DNA from 3 places in the Micromonospora violae genome. Region 3 is predicted to be linked to each of the others. Evidence: riboswitches for the same ligand, from Rfam matches in the RefSeq annotation. Region 3 holds a riboswitch; each other region holds the start of a gene.
The links. Region 3 has a riboswitch for cyclic di-AMP ahead of EV382_RS25735 (C40 family peptidase). Riboswitches for the same ligand answer to the same signal wherever they lie in the genome.
Positions count from the first base shown of each region.

Region 1: another riboswitch for cyclic di-AMP. It lies ahead of EV382_RS17860 (coiled-coil domain-containing protein); the one in region 3 lies ahead of EV382_RS25735 (C40 family peptidase).
Region 2: another riboswitch for cyclic di-AMP. It lies ahead of EV382_RS03010 (C39 family peptidase); the one in region 3 lies ahead of EV382_RS25735 (C40 family peptidase).

Region 1 covers NZ_SHKK01000001.1:4,047,441-4,054,014, reverse strand. Annotated here, with positions in the region: gene EV382_RS17860 (coiled-coil domain-containing protein) at 1-867, opposite strand, end outside; cyclic di-AMP (ydaO/yuaA leader) riboswitch at 873-1,004, opposite strand; gene EV382_RS17855 (cation diffusion facilitator family transporter) at 1,126-2,043, opposite strand; gene EV382_RS17850 (HelD family protein) at 2,150-4,267, opposite strand; gene EV382_RS17845 (alpha/beta fold hydrolase) at 4,376-5,323, opposite strand; partial or broken gene EV382_RS17840 (carbonic anhydrase) at 5,494-6,121, shown strand; gene EV382_RS17835 (hypothetical protein) at 6,313-6,574, opposite strand, start outside.
Region 2 covers NZ_SHKK01000001.1:673,979-680,552, forward strand. Annotated here, with positions in the region: gene EV382_RS03005 (hypothetical protein) at 1-316, shown strand, start outside; cyclic di-AMP (ydaO/yuaA leader) riboswitch at 601-742, shown strand; gene EV382_RS03010 (C39 family peptidase) at 987-1,820, shown strand; gene EV382_RS03015 (alpha/beta fold hydrolase) at 1,948-2,694, shown strand; gene EV382_RS03020 (CDP-glycerol glycerophosphotransferase family protein) at 2,699-4,369, opposite strand; gene EV382_RS03025 (bifunctional cytidylyltransferase/SDR family oxidoreductase) at 4,403-5,920, opposite strand; gene EV382_RS03030 (ABC transporter ATP-binding protein) at 6,066-6,574, opposite strand, start outside.
Region 3 covers NZ_SHKK01000001.1:5,727,345-5,733,918, reverse strand. Annotated here, with positions in the region: gene EV382_RS25760 (ATP-binding protein) at 1-1,459, opposite strand, end outside; gene EV382_RS25755 (LD-carboxypeptidase) at 1,734-2,672, shown strand; tRNA gene EV382_RS25750 (tRNA-Gly) at 2,781-2,854, opposite strand; gene EV382_RS25745 (pyridoxamine 5'-phosphate oxidase family protein) at 3,038-3,595, opposite strand; gene dcd (dCTP deaminase) at 3,695-4,273, shown strand; gene EV382_RS25735 (C40 family peptidase) at 4,363-5,403, opposite strand; cyclic di-AMP (ydaO/yuaA leader) riboswitch at 5,417-5,552, opposite strand; gene EV382_RS25730 (N-acetylmuramoyl-L-alanine amidase) at 5,788-6,574, shown strand, end outside.

The DNA.
Region 1 (6,574 bases), 1.7 Mb from region 3:
CCCACCGAAGCCGTTCTTCTGTGCTGCGAAGTCGCAGGCCCGACCCTTCGGGTGTTCACCGGAGCCGCTGGGGCGGTGGCACGAGACGTACCGGGTGAAGCCGGCGGCCTTGGCCTGGTTGAGCGCGTGCAGCGTGCGTGGGGTGATGCAGCCGCTGGCCGGCGTCGGGTCGTTGACGCTGCATGACTCGGAGGGCCAGGAGCCGTCGGAGTTGCGCGGCGCGGCCTTCGCGTTGGCGGTGGAGGTACCCCGGTTGGAGCCGGTGTCGGTGGTGGTCTGCGGCTTGGCCGCGGTGGCCACGGTCAGGGCCCGTTCGGCCTGATCCTTGCGCTTGGCCATCACCGCCACCTGCTTGCGCTGTTCGTTGATCTCGCCGTCCAGCGCGGTCCGGGTGCGGTTGGCCCGGTCCTTGCTGGCCAGCAGGTCGCGCAGCACCCGGTCCTCGTTGGCGGCCACCGCGTCCAGCGCGGCCGCCCGGTCCATGAAGCCCTCCGGGGTGTTGCTGTTGAGCAGCGCCGACATCGCGCCGAGCCGGCCGGTCCGGTACGCCACTTCGGCGATCTCGCCGACCTTGCCGTTGCGCTGGTCGATCTCGACCTCGATGGTCTTGAGCTGGGTGGCGAGCTGCCGCTGCCGTTGTACCGAGGTGTCCAGGGCGCGTTTCGCGTCCAGGTAGCCCTTGCTGGCCGCCTCGAGTTGGGCGCGCAACGCCGGGGTGCCGCCCTCCTCGTCGGAGTTGGGCGCGGCGGCCCGTTGGCCGGTCGGGGGAGCGGCCGAGGCGGTGCCGGCCGGAAGCGCGACGCCGAGGGCGAACATCGCGACGATCAGGGCCGCCAGGCGGGCGGCGGGTGGTCGTGCTGGTGCCACTGCGCATGTCCTTCCGTCAGCCGCCGACCGGGTTAGCTGTCGGGTTCGGGACGGAAGATCCCTACCGCTGACGCGGATGCACCCCAGGAACGTGGTTCCCCGGTTCGCCCTGCTGGGCGATTAGGCGGCGACCGCCACCGGCGCCGGGAGGGCGCCGCCTGGTGGAGGCCGGGACTGAGCCTACCGGTGCAGGTGGGGCGACTGCAGCCGATGTGACGGACGGTGCGTGCGTTACCACGGAAAATTACCGTGATCCCGTCACCACTCGATGGAGCCACACGCCCCGGCGGCGGCGCCGGGCTCGATCTGCAACGTCGCGTGCTCGATGCGGAAGTCGTCGTGCAGGGCCGTGCGGGCTGCGGCGAGCACCGCGCCGACGTCCGCGCCGGGTGCCATGGTCAGGTGTGCGGAGGCCACCTCCATGCCCGAGGTGAGCGTCCAGACGTGCAGGTCGTGCACCTCGACGACACCGGGGACCGCGGCCAGTCGGTCGTGCACGGCGGTCACCTGGAGGTGCTCCGGGGCGGCCTGCACCAGGATGCGGATGGCGGCGCGGGCCAGCCGCCAGGTGCGCGGCAGGATGAAGACGCCGATGGCGACCGCGACCAGGGGGTCCGCCCACCACCAGTCGGTGACGGTGATGAGCAGCGCCGCGCCGATGACGCCGAGCGAGCCGAGCAGGTCGCCGAGCACCTCCAGGTAGGCGCCCTGGAGGTTGATGCTCTCCCGGGCCCCGGCGCGCAGCAGGGCGAAGGCGGCGATGTTCGCGAGCAGACCGAGCACAGCCACCGCGAGCATCGGGCCGGCGATGACCTCGGGCGGGTCGCCGAAACGGCGGATCGCCTCGATCACCACGTAGATCGCGACGCCGGAGAGCAGGACGGCGTTGGCCAGCGCGGCGAGCACCTCGAGTCGGTAGAGCCCGAAGGTGCGCTGCGGGTCGCCGGTGGCCCGCCGGGTCGCCGTGATGGCGGCGAGCGCCATCCCGATGCCGAGCACGTCGGTGAACATGTGCCCGGCGTCGGAGAGCAGGGCGAGTGAACCGGTGTGCAGGGCCACCACGGCCTCGACCACCATCAGGGTGGCGAGGAGCCCGAATGCCGCCCAGAGTCGACCCCGGTGCTGGTGTGCGGCATTGGCGACGGAGCCGTGGTGGTGGTCATGACCTGCGCCCACGAGATCCACCTTCCGCCGCCGATCGGGACCCGGTCAAATGTATGCGCACATCGCTATGTGTGCAAGTGTACGCGTAGCGCCGTGCACCGGTGGCAGTCCGCGCAGGTCAGCCGTTCGGGTCGATGGTGGTGAGTCGCTGGGTGGCCCGGGAGAGCGCCACGTACAGGGTGCGTACGCCGGCACCCGGGTCCGCGCGGATCTCACTCGGGGCGACCAGCACCACCCCGTCGTACTCCATGCCCTTGGCCTCCAGGCTGGTCACCACCTGTAGCCGTGCGCCGCCCAGAGCGCCCAGCCAACCGGCGACCTCATCGCGGCGGGGGACCGGCGTGATCACCCCGACCGTCCCCTCCACCTCCGCCAACAGGGCGCTGGCGGCCTCCACGGTCGCGGTCTCCAACCCCGTGGCGGGCACCACCAGCTCGACCGGCTCGACCCCGGTGGAGCGGACGGCGGTCGGCAGCGGCAGGTCGGGGTAGAGCCGACGGATCTCCGCAGCCGCCACCGCGAAGATCTCCGCCGAGTTGCGGTAGTTCGTGGTGAGCGTGAAGTCGTGTCGCTTGCGCCGGCCCAGCGCCTGGTCGCGGGCTCGGGTCAGCTCCTCCGGGTCGCCGGTCCACGCGGTCTGCGCCGGGTCACCGACCACCGTCCAGGAGGCCAACCGGCCGCGTCGACCGATCATCCGCCACTGCATCGGCGAGACGTCCTGGGCCTCGTCGACCACCACGTGCGCGTAATCCCGGTAGTCCTCCGGGCGCTCCCGGGCCGCCGCGCGGGCGGCCCGCTGCCGCTCGCCGAACGTGCTCAGCTCCCGGACGCCACCGGCGAGCTGGAACGGATCGCGTCGCGCGCGGGCCGGCTGCACGGGTTTACCGAGCAGCGCGTCCAACTCGTCCAGCAGCGCCACGTCGGCGATGGTCAACCCGGCCGAGTCCAGATTCCGGTACGCGGCGTTGAGCAGCCGGATCTCCGCCGACGAGAGGATGCCTCCGGCGTACCGGCGCAGTCGGTCCGACTGCGCCAGCCAGCCGAGCACGTGCCGGGGGTGCAGCCGAGGCCACCACGCCTTGAGAAACTCCCGGAACTCCGGCCGCTCGGCGATCTCCGCCTCGAAGGCCGGCTGTTCCGGCAGGCGACCGCTGCTCAGCTCACGGGCCTGCGCCCAGAGCGCGGCGAACACCCCGTCGAAACCGGCCCGGCGCACCTCGTTGCGCCGCGCGCCCCGGTGCAGCGCGCGATCCCGGATCCGGTCCAGCGTGGCCCGGTCCAGGCGCAGCAGCGTCCCCCGGTAGAGCAGCCGCAGCTCACCCGGGCCGCCCGGCACCGCGTCGCGGGCCGCCCGCTCCAGGACCCGGCGCATCCGCAGCGAGCCCTTCACCGCCGCCACCTCGGGCGGGTCGGTGCGGGTGGCGGTCATCCCCGGAAAGAGGGTGCCCAGCGAGTGCAGGGTCGCGGTGTCCTCACCCAGCGACGGCAGCACCGAGCCGATGTACTCGACGAAGACCGACGACGGGCCGACCACCAGGATGCCTCCGCCGGCGTAGCGGCTGCGGTCGGAGTAGAGCAGGAACGCGGCCCGGTGCAGGGCGACCGCGGTCTTTCCGGTGCCGGGGCCGCCCGCGACGATCGTCACTCCGGAGCCGGGCGAGCGGATCGCCTCGTCCTGCTCCCGCTGGATGGTCGCCACGATGTCCCGCATGCCCCGGCCGGTGGCCTTCGACAGGGTGGCCAGCAACGCGCCGTCACCGACGACCGTCATCCCCTCCGGGGCGGCGGGCGGGTCCAGCAGGTCGTCCTCGATCCGGGTGACCCGCTCGGCACGGGACTGGATCGTGCGACGCCGCACCACGTCCAGCGGCTGCGCCGGGGTGGCCTGGTAGAAGGCGGCGGCGGCCGGCGCCCGCCAGTCGACGACCAGCGTGACGGCGTCCTCGTCGCGGATCCCCAGTCGCCCGACGTGCAGCACCTGACGGTCGCGCAGGTCCAGCCGACCGAAGACCAGCCCCTCGTGCTCGGCGTCCAGGATGTGCCGCCGCTGCGCCGCGTGGAAGACCATCGCGTCGCGCTCGACCAGTGCGCCGTGCGTGCCCACCCGCGCCATCCGGTAGCCGTCCCGCTCGGCGCGGACCGCCGAGCGCCGCAGCTCGGCCAGTCGGGCGTACACCCGGTCGAGGTGTCGTTGCTCGACGGCGATCTCCTGCTCCAGGCCGGTCTGGTCGGTCAACGCACGCTCCTTCAACTGTCGCCGGCCGGCGGTGGGAACCGCGCGGGCCAACCGCAGAAGGGTACGGCCCCGAGCCCGACCCGCCGCGCCCGAGGTGCGCGAACGTGCTCAAACACCCGTCTCGACGGGGGTCGCGTCACGGTGGCCCGGCGACGATTCGGCGAGCACCCGCCGCAGCACGCCGGTGAGCGCGGCGTTGACCTCGTCCGGGCGTTCCATCATCAGCATGTGCCCGGCCCCGGGGCAGACGGTCAGTTCGGTGGCCGGCAGAGCCGCCGCGATCGACTCCGCGCACGGCGGCGGGGTCAGCCGGTCCCGGTCGCCGACCAGGGCGGCGGCCGGCAGGTGCGCCAGCGCGGCGAGGGTGTCCAGTCGGTGCTGGGCGCCGATGGAGGCGCGGAACCCGCCGATCGAGCGCAGCGAGGCCCGCGCCACCGCCGACGTCACCAGGCGGATGTCGGCCGGTTCGCAGCGGTCGCCGAAGAGCATCCACCGGATGCTCGGTCGCAGCGCGGTCAGCAGCGCCCGGGGCGCACGCCACGAGCCGCACCGGGCCAGTACGCCGGCGCTGGTCGTCTCGGCCAGCCGGATCAACCGGGCGATCCGCGGTGAGAGCCCGTAGACGGTGTGCGTGTGCCCCTCGGCGGTGGTCGAGACGAAGACCAGGCCGGCGGTGTGGGCGGCGAAGTGCGCGGGGTGGCGGTGCGCGTACTCCATGACCGTCATGCCGCCCATCGAGTGCCCGACCAGCACCACCGGACCGGTCGGCGCCACGGCGTCGATCACCGCGGCCAGGTCGTCACCCAACTGGGCGAGGGTGGCGGTGGGCAGCGCCATGCAACTGGACCGGCCGTGCCCGCGCGCGTCGTAGGCGACCACCCGCACCGCGCCGCCGAATGGCGCCGCGGTGAGCGCGTCGACCTGCCGGTGCCAGGCGCGTCCGTCCAGCGTCCAGCCGTGCAGCAGGATGGCGGTGACCGGGGCGTCCGTCTGACCCGTCGTCTCGACGTTGAGCCGTACGCCGTCCGGCAGACGGACCTCGAACCGCTCCGCCATCGCCACCTCCCCTGGGCCGCCCAGCACCATCAGCACCTCCGATACCCGGCGGTAACACCGGCTACCCGCCAGGAGAGCGCGCCAATCGCGCCGGGGCGAACATTCCCGACCTCGCCCATGCCGCGCGGTGACGGGCCAAGCTGAACGGCATGGGGTCGTCGGGAGCGCCCATGGGCGCGGTGTCCGGGCCGGGGCGGCAGGCCGGCGGTACGCCCCGCGCCGCGCTGGCCGATCTGCTCGCCGGTAAATCGACGGTTCGTCAGCGGCCAGCCGGTGCACGGGCACGACGTCACGGCCGCCGCGGCCGCGGCCTCCGGCGACCAGCAGCCGTACGCCGTGGTGCTCGGCTGCATCGACTCCCGGGTGCCGTTGGAGGCGATCTTCGACCAGACGTTCGGGGCGATCTGTGTGATCCGTACCGGGGGGCATGTGCTCGATCGCGCGGTCTGCGGCTCGATCGAGTACGTGGTCGGCCAGCTCGGCGTACCGCTGGTGATGGTCCTCGGCCACGAGCGGTGCGGTGCGGTGGAGGCCACGGTGGAGGCGCTGCGCACCGGGCGGCGTCCCGGCGGGTCGCTGGCGCACCTGGTGGACGAGATCGCGCCGTCGGTGACCGAGGCGGGGATCGACGATCCGGCGGTGCAGCCGCTGGCGATCCGCCGCCACGTGCGGCGCACGGTGCGCATGCTGCGCCAGGACGAGCTGCTGGCCGGGTCGGTGGCCGCCGGCCGGGTGGCCGTGGTCGGCGGACTCTACGACCTGGCCACCGGAGAGGTCGCCCTGCTCGATGCAGGCTGACCTGCCCTGGCCCGAGGACCGTCCCGCCGCCGCCCGCGCCGATCATGGAGTTGTGGTGGGTGACAAACCGGCCTGGATGACTCCAAGCCGGGCACCACAACTCCATGATCGACGAAGCCGATCTCAGGAGACGCGAAACCGCCCGCCGGGAATTCCCGGCGGGCGGTTCAGTTGGTGCGGTGGGGGAGGGCTCAGCCCTCGAAGACGCCGGCCGCGACCAGGCGCTTCTCGGTGGCCTCCCAGCCGTCACCCGGGTGGGTGGCAGCCAGGTTGTTGATCTCCGCCCGGATCTTGGCGGCGTGGCCGGCGGCGGCCAGAACGCGGATCTCCTCGACGAAGGCGTCGGAGTCCGTGCGCAGGTGCGCGGTCTTGCCGTTGGTCAGGTTCCGCACGTAGGCGTGCTTGCCGCCGTTGAGCGGGATGAGGTACTTGAACTCGCCCAGCACGCTGAGG
Region 2 (6,574 bases), 5.1 Mb from region 3:
GACGATCGCGCAGCTCGGTGACGTGTTCGGGCACCGGCACGGCTGGGATCCCCGACGACACCCGGTCGAGCAGGAGGCGCTGATCAGCCGGGTGATCCGCGATGCGCGGCTGGCCGACTACCAGGTGGCCGCCGGCCGTGAGCGGGCCGCGTGGCGCGACGCGGAGTTGGCCGCCGAGTCGGCGCGCACCCTCGCCGAGGAGGCGTACGCGGCGGCTGCCCGGCTGCGCCCGACCCCGGCACCCGCTCGCCGGACGGTGGCCGGGGCGTTGCGTCCGGCTGTCGTGGCCCGGTGGCGCCCGGCCCGCGTGGGTTGAGCCCGATCCGTTATGTGAGCCCGGTCACGCGCCGGTGAAATCGGACGCCCGACGCGATCAGCGTCATTGTTCGCGCGATTGTGGTCGCGTTCTTTGCGGCCCGTCCGGTTGTCGCCCGCAGGCGTCTCCGTAACCGGATGTCCCATCGAGTCACATCATCGGCAATACGCGCAGAAATTGGCGTGCCAATTGAGGTTTACGCAGGTGAACCTGGCTTGGCAGGGCGCGAAGCGGCCAGTAGTGTCGTGCCGTCCGATGCGGTAACCGATCGCAAGAGGCGACGCCGCGTCGACCCGCTTAATCGTGATCAACGAACCGGGGACCCATCAGCAAGTCCGGGGTGAATCCGCGCGGCACGGCCCGCGGTAGGGCGATCTTCCCGCCCGAATCCGTCAGCTAACCCGGTAGGCGGTGTCGGAAGGAGTCTCATCCTCGTGCAGCACCTTTCCACCCCTCGGTTGTTCCCTCGCCTCCACGGCGCGGCGGTGCGCCCGCTCATTCGTCTCGTGACGGTGAGCTGACCCCCCGGGTCATCGCCTTTCCCGCCCGGCCGCGCCGGGCGTTCCCCTGAGCGGTTCACCATCCGCGGACCACGGTCCGCGCGCTGGCGCCTGCCCGGATACCGGTCCGGCCCCGGTGTGCCGCTCTCCCCCCGATCCGTGGAGGACCCGTGAAGCACACCCTGCAGCGTCAGCTCCGCCGCCTCGCCACCGAGCGCCCGTACCAGATCGTCGCCGCCTCCGCCGCGGCCCTCGTGATCGCCACCACCACCGGAGCCCTGCTCACCACGGCCGACGACGCCCCGGCCGGCCAGCGCACCGCGACCACCGTCGCCGAGCTGCGCAGCGACGTCGCCGCCTCCCGCGGCGACGCCCGGGACGCGTCCCCCTCGGCCAGCGCCGCGCCGACCACGGGTGCCCCGGCCAGCAGCGCCGCGTCCCCCGCCGCCAAGGCCGCGAGCAACCCGGACCTGACCCGCAAGCCGAAGCCGAAGCCGCCCGCGACCAAGGTGCTCGACTACGACTACGAGGCGCAGAACACCTACTACAACTGCGGCCCGGCGGCCACCCGCAACGCGCTCAGCGCCGCCGGCATCGACCGCACCCAGGACGAGCTCGCCGCCGAGCTGGGCACCACCGAGATGGGCACCAACTCGGCCGAGGACACCACCCGGGTGCTCAACGCCGAGGTGAAGGGCTCCCCGTACCGGACCCGGATGTTCCCCACCGCGCCCAGCCCGGCGCAGATGGACCGCCTCCAGGCCGACGTCATGAAGGCCATCACCGACGGCCGGGGCGTGGTCGCCAACGTCGTCGGGGACGCCACCGACACCGACGGCGGCTGGCACTCCTACGGCGGCGGGCACTACATCGCCGTCGTCGGCTACAAGGACAACGGTCGCACCGTGCGGATCGCCGACTCGGCGAACCCGGCCGACCCGTCGTACTGGATCACCACCATCGACCTGGCCAACTGGATCACCAGCCGGGGCTACTCCGCCTGACCCAGGCACGCTGAACCGTCACGGGCGTCGTCCCCCACAAGGGGCCGGCGCCCGTGGCATCTCCGCATGTCGCGGCCGGGCGTCGACGACTCTCGTACCGGGCCGTGAACCGTGGCAGACTGCGGCCGTGGTGGATGAATCGGGTGGTCCCGCCGGTCGTGGGCGTGTCCTGCTGCTCCTGCACGGAATGGGCACGACCGGGGACGTCTGGTTGCCGTGGGCGCCGCTGCTGGAGCAGCGCTGGGCGGGGCGGTGGCTGGCACCGGACCTCGCCGGCCACGGCTGGGCGGAGCCGCTGCCGTCGTACACCTTCGCGGGGTTCGCCGACCGGATAGCGCGCGGCCTGGCACCCGGCGACCGGCTGGTCGTGCTCGGGCACTCGCTGGGCGGGGTGGTCGGCCTCGCGCTGGCCGCCCGCGCCGCCGGGACGCCCGTGGACGCCGTGGTCGGGCTGGGCATCAAGGCCGTCTGGTCACCCGACGAGCTGACCCGCGCCGCCGACCTCGCCGCCCGCCCGGTCAGCTGGTTCGCCACCCGCGCCGAGGCCGCGCGCCGCTACCTTCGGGTGTCCGGCCTGGCCGGCCTGGTCCCGCCGGACCACCCGGTGGTGGACGCCGGGCTGCGCCAGGTCGACGGCCGGTGGCGCCTCGCCATGGACCCGACCGCCTTCGCCGTCGGCGAACCCGACCTGGCCGGGCTGCTGGCGGCGACCGACGTGCCGGTGGTGCTGGCGCGCGGCGAGAACGACCCGATGGTCACCGACGAACAGCTCAAGGAGTACGGCGTACCGGTCGCCACGCTGCCCGGTCTCGGCCACAACGCGCACGTGGAGGACCCGGCGGCGGTGCTGGCCCTGCTGGATCCGTACCGCTGAGCGGCTACGCCGGCGTGGTCGCGGCCAGTGTCGCGGCCGGGGTCAGCTCGCGGCGGGCGGCGCTCAGGAAGGCTTCGGCGTACGACTCGGCGGGGAAGTCGCCCAGGTAGCGGCGGCGGGTCGCCCAGCGGGCCTCGGCCAGCGGGTCGGTGTCCAGCAGGTCGGTCAGCACATCGTCCACGTTGGACATGTCCCGGCGCAGCACGTAACCCGACCCGGCCAGCGGGAACCGTTCCACGAACCGGTCGCCCTCGCCACCCATGTCGGTCACCGCGTACGGCTTGCCGGAGTAGAGGAAGTCCGAGATCACCCCGGAGACGTCGGAGACCAGCGCGTCGGCGGCGTTGACACACTCGGTCAGGCTCAGCTCCCGAGCCGCCGATCCGAACACGTGCTGCCGGCCGGTGCGGGCCCGATCGGCCGTCAGCAGCTCGTGCAGCCGGCCCAACTGGCGTGCCGACGCCGGGTTCTGCGTCGTGTACGGGTGGGCCCGCAGGATCATTGTCGCGCCGCGCTCCAGCAGCCGACGCAGCAGCTGCTCGGCCACCGGCAGCGAGCAGTAGTCGGCGTCGGCGTGGTGCCCGGTCCAGGTGGGGGTGTAGAGCACCGTGGGGGCCGCCAACCCGCGCGCGGGCTCCGGGCGTACCTGGATCGACTCGACCTGTGGGCGACCCACCACCACGAACTTCTCCGCCGGGATCCGCACCCCGGCGCGGGCGTACCTGTCGATCGCCGCCTGACCGGCCACGAAGATCCGGTCGAAGATCCCGGACACCGGGTTGGCGCTCGGTGCCTTGTCGCTGTCGCCGTGGTGCAACTGCACGTGGGTGAGCTGGGTGAAGCGGATGCAGTGGCTGTTCTTCGCCCCGTGGTTGACGTAGAACGCCGCCCGCAGGCTCGGCACCAGCGCCTCGTCCATGGCCCGCAGGGTCGGGCAGTAGACCACCGGAGCGTCGGTGGCCGCCGCGATCGGAGCCAGGAACTCCGGCTCCCGCAGCACGACCAGGAACGGCCGGCCGATCCGTTGCAGGTACGGCAGCCACATGGTGACCTGGTACTCCGAACCGGGCGGCGCGGAGAAGTAGAGCAGGAACTCCGGCTGGTGCCGGCGCAGCGCAGCGGCCACCGAACCGCCGCCGGCCCTCGGCCGGAACCGCCGCCGGGCCAGGTCCAGCGCGACCGCACCGGCGCCCGCGCCGACCAGCAGGCTGACGGCCAGCGCCACACCGGCCGGCAGGGTGAGCGCGGCGGCGAGCGCCAGGGCGGCGAGCAGCCCCAACAGGGCCGTGTTGAGCCGGTCGGCGATCAACGGGGTCCACGCGCGTACCGGAAGGTTGGCGGCCCGGATCTCCAGACCGCCGGCGGTACGCAGCGGCCCCACCAGCAGCACCAGCCCCAGCAGGACCAGCCCGGTGGCGACCAGCGCGAGGTCGAGCCCGTCGTCGAGCCGGCGGGAGTAACCGACCAGGATCGCCGCGGCGATCAACGTGGTCTCCGCCACCAGGTCGGCGCTGGGCCGGATGCGCTGCTCGACGGCCGAGGCGGCCAGCGCGGCGACGGCCAGCGCCAGCCCCCAGCCGGTGGCGCCGGTGAGCGCCAGCACGACGAAGGCCAGCACGGCCAACCCGGTGGTCAGGCACCGGGCGGCCAGCTTTCGAACCAGGTCGCCGCGCATGTCGCTCCGTTCGTGGTTCCGCAGCCGTCGGCGTCAGTTCGTGGACGTCGCGCCGGCCGGTGCGTCGACCTGGCCCGCCCCGGACTGGGCCGGCACGGTCGGCGTGGGCCCGTCGCCGGGTGCCCGGCGTACGTCGATCACCTGACCGGTCAGGTCGGAGATCAGCACGTCCAGCGACGACTGGGCGACGGCCTCCGCGGCGAGCAGGGTGTTCTCCGGCTCCTCGCCGAAGGCCCGGGTGCGCATCGGGGTGGCGGTGCGCTCCGGGTTGATGCAGTTGACCCGGACGCCGACGTCGGCCCACTCGTCGGCCAGCGCCTGGGTGAGGTTGACCAGGGCGGCCTTGGTGGACGAGTAGAGCGCGTAGCGGGCCCGACCCCGGGTGTACGAGCTGGAGGTGTAGAGCAGCAACTGACCCTTGGTCTGTTGCAGGTACGGCAGGGACTGGCGGGCGATGGTCACCGGGCCGACGAAGTTGACCTGCAACACCCGGTCCATCGTCTCCTCGTCCATCTCGGCGAGGGCGCCCCGCTCCAGGATGCCGGCGGTGACCACCACGTGGTCGATCCGGCCGGTGGCCTCGAAGGCGGTCGTCAGCGCGGCCTCGACGTCCTCGGCCCGCTCGACGTGGGTGCCGGTGCTGGAACGGCTGAACGGGAAGACCTGCGCGCCGTAGCGCCGGGCCAGCTCGGTCAGCTCGTGACCGATGCCGTAGCTGCCGCCGAACACCACGATGGTGCGGCCGGTCAGCTCCTCGGTGTAGCTGCGGTGGTCGGTCAGTCGGGGTGCCTGCGCCGCGGCGAGCTGGAAGAGCTTGTCCGCCAGGTGCACGTCGACCGGGTGGGTGACCTTGATGTTCTCGTCCGAACCGTCGATCACCTTGATCGGGGTGCCGGGAAGGTAGCGCAGCACCACGCCGCAGTCGTCGGTGGCGGCGAAGTCCGGGTCGTCCTCGGCGATCCGGTACGCCTCCCGGATCGTGGGGGAGCGGAACGCCTGCGGGGTCTGGCCCCGGCGCAGCCGGGAGCGCACCGGGATGTCGGTGATGCAGTCGTTGTCGTCGACCTGGATGATCGTGTCCGCGGAGGGGATGGCCACGTCCACGGCGTCGTAGCTCCACAGCGCGTTGACGCACTCGCGCACGATCCGGCCGCTGAGCAGCGGGCGCACCGCGTCGTGGAAGAGGATGTTGCAGTCTTGCGGGCCGACCGCGTCCAGCGCGATGCGGGTGGTGGCGTTGCGGGTGTCACCGCCCTCGATCACCTTGGTGACCTTGCGCAGACCGGCCTTCTCGACGATCTGCCGGGCGTCCTCGACGTGGCCGGTGGCCATCAGCACGATGATCTCGTCGATCTCCGGTGCCGCCTCGAAGACCGCCAGGGTGTGCTCGATGATCGGCTTACCGGCGATCTTCAGCAGCTGCTTCGGGATGCCCAGGCCCAGCCGGGTCCCGGTGCCTCCGGCCAGAACCACCGCCACTGTCCGTGTGGGCCGCCACGGGGTCGGGGTCTCCGCTTCGGCGTCCGGGCCAGTGGTCTGGTCCTGCGTCATTGCCGGATCCTCACTCTCAGGGATGCGTTAACGGAAGGTTCCGCCCGAGCGGCGACGGATTGAACCTTAACGCGCGGACCGCGTCGCCCCAACGCGGGCGACGCGGTCCTCGGGCGTCGTGTCGATGCCGGCCGGTCGCGGAACTCTACTTGCTGTTCGCGTACGTCTCGTACGCCCGAATGACCTCGTCGGTCGGACCATCCATCCGGATGACGCCCGATTCCAGCCAGATCGTCCGTTCGCAGGTGTCGCGTACGGAGGAGAGCTGGTGGCTGACCAGGAACACCGTCCCCGCGCCCTCCCGCAACTCCCGCACCCGCTGCTCGCTGCGCTTGCGGAAGCCCTTGTCGCCGGTGGCGAGCGCCTCGTCGATGAGCAGCACGTCGTGCTTCTTTGCGGCGGCGATGGAGAACCGCAGCCGGGCCGCCATGCCGGACGAGTACGTGCGCATCGGCAGGCTGGCGAAGTCACCCCGCTCGTTGATCCCGGAGAACTCGATGATCCCGGCGGCCTGCTTGGCCACGTCGTCGGGGTGCATGCCCATGGCCAGGCACCCGAGGGCGACGTTGCGTTCCCCGGAGAGGTCGTTGAGCAGGGCGGCGTTGACGCCCAGCAGCGACGGCTGCCCCTGGGTGTGGATGGCGCCCCGGTTGA
Region 3 (6,574 bases):
CATCCAGCCGCCTGGCGAGCTGGTCGACGGACATGGTGCGCAACCGGGCCGCGGCCAGTTCGATCGCCAGGGGCATCCCGTCCAGCGCCCGACACACCCGCGCCATCGTCGACGACGTGTGGGCGTCGACCGCCAGATCCCTACGCACCGCACCCGCCCGGTCCCGCAGCAACCGGACCGCGGGGGACGATTCGATCTCAGCGGGGTCGGCGCCGAGGGCCGGCAGGGCCAGCGGCGCGACCGGCCACAGCGCCTCACCGGTGATGCCCAGCGGCTCCCTGCTCGTCGCCAGGATCCGCAGCCGCCGACACTCCCCGAGAAGCCGATGGGCGACCACCGCCGCCGACTCGATCACGTGCTCGCAGTTGTCCAGGATCAGCAGCGCCTCCCGCTCTCGGATCGCGGCGACGAGCCGGTCGATCAGCTCCATGCTCGGCGCCTCGCCGAGCAGAGCATCCCGGAGCCCGAGCCCGGCGAGCGTCGCCTGCACCACGTCACCGCCAGCGCCGATCGCGGCGAGCTCGACCAGCCAGACCCCGTCCGGCAGGTCGCCGAGCATCTGTCGCGCGGTCTCCGTGGCCAGCCGGGTCTTCCCCGAGCCGCCCGGTCCGATCAGTGTCGTGAGCCGGTGTTGGGCGACGAGCGCACCCACCTCGGCGACGGCGTCGTCCTTGCCGACGAAACTGCTCAACTCGGCCCGGAGGTTGGTCTTGCGGTTCTCCTCCCGCCGCCCCAACTCGCCCCGCAGCAACGCGACGTGCAACGCCGAAAGCTCCGGCGAGGGATCGACGCCCAACGTGTCGGCCAGAGCCTCGCTGGTGCGTTGATAAACCAGCAGGGCCTCGTTGTCCCGACCGCCTGCGGCGAGCGCACGCATCAACAACATGACGAGTCGTTCCCGCACCGGGTGCGCGGCCACCAGGTCGGTCAGCTCCTCGACCACCTCCGGACCGTGACCGAGGCTGATCTCCACGTCGAAGCGATCCTCCACGGCGGTCAGGCGCAGCCTCTCCAGCCGGGTGACCACCGCCTCGAACGCCGCGCTGTCGGTCACGCCGACGTCCTGCATGGCCGCACCCCGCCACAGGGAGAGGGCCTCGCGGAGCCGTCGGACCCGCTGCGGACCCTCGTCATCGCGCGCCTGACCGACGAGGCGCTCGAACCGTACGGCGTCGACGGAATCGGGCACCACCGTCAACTGGTAGCCGTCGGTCTGCCCCTCGATCGCGCCTTCCGGCAGCAGCTTCCGCAGCCGGGACACCAGGCGGTGCAGGGCGTTCGCCGCATCGGTGGGTGGGTTCTCAGCCCAGATCCAGTCCACGAGAGTCGCCTTCGGGACCACGTGCCCCGGGTTGAGCGCGAGGACTGTCAACAGCCCGCGCAGGCGAGCGCCCGGTACGTCGGTGAGGGTTCCGTCGCCCGTGCGAACTTCGAATGGACCGAGTAACCCGACCTGCACCTGGCAGATCTTGCCATGAAGATGAGACGCATTTGTGTTGCCCGTACCTGCACCACAGCCAGCCAGCCGCCGAGTCGTTCCGCTTGGTCGACGCCGCCGTGGTTCTCCTGGAACCTGTCACAAATGAGATGCGCACCGGCTGGCAGACCTGTTGGATCTCGACATGGTGCATGAGCTTGTTCGTCCCCGGAAGGCGCAACCCGGTGACCACCTCGCGGTCCTTTCGCCGTCCTTCGCTGCGGCTGGTGCCTATCCAGCGATTCACGAGCAGGCCATGCGACGCCTCGCCGACCTGACCGGCCTCGTTCCGGTCGAATACCCCACCACCCGCCAGGTGGGTGCGAGCGCGGCAGCGCGTGCGGCGGACATCAACGCCGCCTTCGCAGACCCCCAGGTACGCGGCATCCTCGCCGTCGTCGGGGGCGAGGACCAGATCACTGTCATCCCCCACCTGGACGCCGACCTGGCCCGAGCCGACCCGAAGCCGTTCCTCGGCACCAGCGACAACACCAACCTGCACCACTGGCTCTGGGGCCACGGCATCGCCAGCTTCTACGGCGGATCCTCCCAGGTGCACCTCGGCCCCGGGCCGGCCGTGGACGACGTTCACGTCCGGTCGCTGCGGGCCGCACTGCTCACCGGGGAACGACTGGAGATCACCGATCCGGGTGAGTCCGAGGACGTCGGGATCGACTGGGCAGACCCGCAGGCGTTGAAGTCCTTCGGAGAGCGCGAACCAACCGAGCCGTGGAGCTGGCACGGGCCCTCCCGCACCGTTACCGGCCCCAGTTGGGGCGGCTGCCTGGAGGTCATTCAGTGGGTCCTGACGGCAGGGCGCTTCCCGTTCCCCCCGGAGGTACTGCACGGCGGGGTGCTGATCATCGAAACGTCGGAGAAGCTCCTCCCCGCCCGCGAGGTCGGCTGGATCGTCCGCGCACTGGGCGAACGCGGCCTGCTCAGCGCCGTCGACGCGGTCCTGGTCGCCCGTCCGCCGGTCTCCGACCACACCCGTCGCCCCCCGGCTGCTGATCGGGCACGGCTACGCGAGCAGCAGCGGGACACCGTCGTCGACGTGGTGACCCGCTACAACCCGGAAGCCGTCGTCTGCGTCGGCGTCCCGTTCGGCCACACCAGACCGCAGTGGATCCTTCCCCACGGCGGCCCGGTCACCGTCGATGGCGTGGAGCGTCGGATCTACGCCGACTACCGATAGGGGCCGCAGCGCTCGCAGGTGCGAGCGCTGTCTCCGTCCGGGGATGCAGGCCGCCGCAACGTCGAAGGCCCCGGCTCGGGACTGTCGTCCTGGCCAGGGCCTTCGCGGTGGAGCGGGTGACGGGAATCGAACCCGCACTGTCAGCTTGGGAAGCTGATGTTCTGCCATTGAACTACACCCGCAAGCGGCACCACTGTACCCGAGTCGTCGTGCCCGTGCACCCAGGTACCCCTGCCGGCTGGAGGTGTCCACATACCGCACGACCCGGGGCGGCCCGGGTTGGTCCACTCGACTTTCTGAAAGTCGGGGTGTCCGGAGCGCTGGGACACCCCGACTTCACGGAAACCGAGTGGATCATGGCGTGGTCAGGCGGCTGTGCACTGGACGTCGCGGCTGAGGCGGGTCGGGCGCGCCTGCGGGACGGCGAGTGGGGCGGCGGACGCCGACGGGGCGTGGGGGTCGAGCCAGACCCGAACGGCCGGTCGACCCGGCGCGCGGCCCGGAATGCCCGTGATCTGCTGCTCACGGCGGGTGAGCATCGCCACGTCGACGGTGAACTCGAAGAGCCGCCAGTCGGCCTGCGGCTCGGCCCGGGCGCTCTGCGCCAACTGTGCCACCCGGACCGGATCGGTCACCGGACGGGCGCGCCCCGCCACGTACGCCTCGTCGTCGCTCTCCTCCGGGGGGAACGAGTGCAGCGCGTAACGGCCGTCACGTTCGAGGTCGCGGCGCTTGGGAGAGTCGATGATGAAGCAGAACAGCCCCTCGGCGGTGATGACCGGGGAGACCGGATGGACGCGGGGCCCGCCGTCGGCACGGACCGTGGCCAGGTAGCCAAAGCCCGGCCCGTACTGCTGGAGGAGAACGCGGATCCCGTCGGCGAGTCGGGGCTCGTCGGCGGCGAATTCGGACCAGGAAGCCATGTGGGCATTCTATCGAACAAATGTACGACCAGCGACCTCGACGCGCTGGTCACCGGCACCGAATCTGGCGACTTTTGGCAACGCGGCTATGGTGGTCCGATGCTGCTCTCCGACCGCGACCTGGTCTCCGAGATCAAGGCCGGCACGCTGGGCCTGGAGCCGTTCGAGCCCACCCTGGTTCAACCGTCCAGCATCGACGTCCGACTCGACCGGCTGTTCCGGGTCTTCAACAACCACCTCTACACCCACATCGATCCCGCCATGCAGCAGGACGACCTGACGTCGGTGGTCGAGGTCCCCGACGGCGAGCCGTTCGTGCTGCACCCGGGGGAGTTCGTGCTCGCCTCGACACTGGAGGTCATCTCGCTGGGTGACCAGCTCGCCGGCCGCCTGGAGGGCAAGAGCTCCCTGGGTCGGCTCGGGCTGCTCACCCACTCCACCGCCGGCTTCATCGACCCGGGCTTCTCCGGCCACGTGACGCTGGAGCTCTCGAACGTGGCGAACCTTCCGATCACCCTGTGGCCGGGCATGAAGATCGGGCAGCTCTGCATTTTCCGGCTCTCCTCGCCGGCCGAGCACCCGTACGGCTCGGTGGTCTACGGCTCGCGCTACCAGGGTCAGCGGGGGCCGACCCCCAGCCGCGCCTGGCAGCACTGGCGCACCTGGCCAACGCGCTGAGGCCCACCCGCTGAGGCCCACCCGCTGACACACCAGAACGACGAGGGCCCGCCGCGACGGATCGCGACGGGCCCTCCGGTCATCCGGGGTCAGCCTGGACGGCCGTAGCTGTGGATCGGGCCGTCGTCGACCTTCTTCATCTTGACCGGCTGCCCGGCCTGCGAGGCGTGCACCACCCAGCCGCCGCCGACGTACATGCCGACGTGGTGGATGTCGCTGTAGTAGAAGACCAGGTCGCCGGGGCGTAGGTCGCCCCTGCTGACGTTCTTCGTGACCCGGCTCTGCGCGGCGGCGTTGTGCGGCAGGGACACGCCGGCCTTCGCCCAGGCGGCCAGCATCAGCCCGGAGCAGTCGTACGAGTTCGGGCCCTCGGCACCCCAGACGTAGGGCTTGCCGATCTGCGCGCAGGCGAACTTGACCGCGGTGCCTGCGGCGCCGCCGGGGTAGCTACCCGGGCAGGGTGCCGGGCGCAGCGGACCGCCGCCGCCGTTGCCGTACACCTTGAGGCGCAGCTTCTGCAGGCGGTCGATCTCCTCGTTGATCTGCTTCTTCTTCGCCGCCAACTGAGCTTCGGTACGGGCCAGCTGGGTCACCATCTCGTCCAACGGCGCCTTCTGCGCGGCCAGCTGGTCGCGCAGGTCGGCCACCTGGCGTACGTCCTTCTGCTGGTTGTGCGCGAAGCGGTCGAGCATTTCGAGCTGGCCGACCACCTCGCTGGGCGACCGACTGCCCAGCACGGCGTTGACGGTCGAGACGTTCTCACCCATGTAGGCGCGGGCGGCCAGGGCACCGACCTTGTCCATCGCGGCGTCGACCTGGCGCTCCAGCGGAGCGATCCGGGCGGCCAGCGCGTCGGCCTGCTTGCGCTTCGCGGCGAGGTCGGTGCGGGTGGCGTTGTGCCGTTCGATGATCGGTTCGAGCTTGTTCCAGTCGGCGTCGATCTGGCGTTCGATCTCGGCGACCGACGGGTCGGCGTGGGCCGCCGTGGCACTGCCGGTCAGGACGACGGCGACGCCGGCCAGCGCGGCGAGAGCGGTGGTGAAGCGGGACCAGCGTGGGCGCGGCGCGATCGACGACGGGCCGGCTGATGCCGGCCGCTCGGACGACGGCCGCGGGGCATGGAGTGCCACCGGGGTTCCGTACTCCTTCTTCCTGACCGCCTACCGGGTTAGCTGACGGGTTCGGGCGGGAAGTCGGCGCCCTACCGCAGTGGCTGCGGATTCACCCCGAGGGACGTGGGTCCCCGGTTCGTTCGGAAACGACTCGGCGGTGTCGGTCCGTTACCGCCCGGGCTGGGCGGAGCTGCTGTCGGGCCGACGAATGACCAGAGTAGAGACGCTCGTTACCGATCCGCAACCCGTGCGGCCGTGACACTCCGTACCGATTGGGCGAGGTCACCGACCGTGTGTGAAGAATTCTTTCCGCAAACTTCGATAAATAGAAAGGTATTGACCTGAGCTCCCGGGCGGCGCGATGGTGACCTGACCGCACTCCGCGAGAATCTAGGGGGTTCGATGCACCATCCCACCCTGTCGACGGGTTGGCGCGCACTGCTCGCCGCCACCGTGGTCGCCGCCGCGACCACGGTGCCACTCTCCGTCGGCCCGGCCACCGCCGCGCCCACCATCGGCCGCCAACAGCAGTACGCCGACGCGGCCACCGAGTACGGCGTGCCCAGCGTCGTCCTGCTCGGCGTCTCCTACCTGGAGTCCCGCTGGGACACCAACGCCGGCACACCCAGCACGAGTGGCGGCTACGGCCCGATGCACCTGACCGACGCGCGGCACGTGACCGCCCTGCCCGGGCGTGGTCACCACGACGCCGGTGCCGAGGACCCCCGCGGCGACGACTCCCGTCCCGCCCGGGTGCCCGCACCCCGGCCCGTGGCCGCCCCCGGGCCGTCCACCGCCGCGTTGCAGACCGTGGATGCCGCCGCCACGCTGACCGGCGTCGCCCCTGAGGCGCTGCGCGCCGACGCGGGCCTCAACATCCGGGGTGGAGCCGCGCTGCTGGCCGCGTACCAGAGGGATCTGGGCGCGCCGGTCGGTGCCGACACCGACCCGGCGACCTGGTACGGCGCGGTGGCCCGGTACTCCGGCGCGGACAGCGCCGACGCGGCCGCGGCCTTCGCCGACGAGGTCTTCACCACCATCGGCGCGGGCGAGTCCCGGGTGACCGACGACGGCCAGCGGATCACCCTGCCGGCCCGTACGGTGCGGCCCGAGCGTTCCTGGTTGGACCGGCTGGGCCTGCGCCGGCTGGCCCGCCCGGACGGGGTGGAGTGCCCACGCACCATCTCCT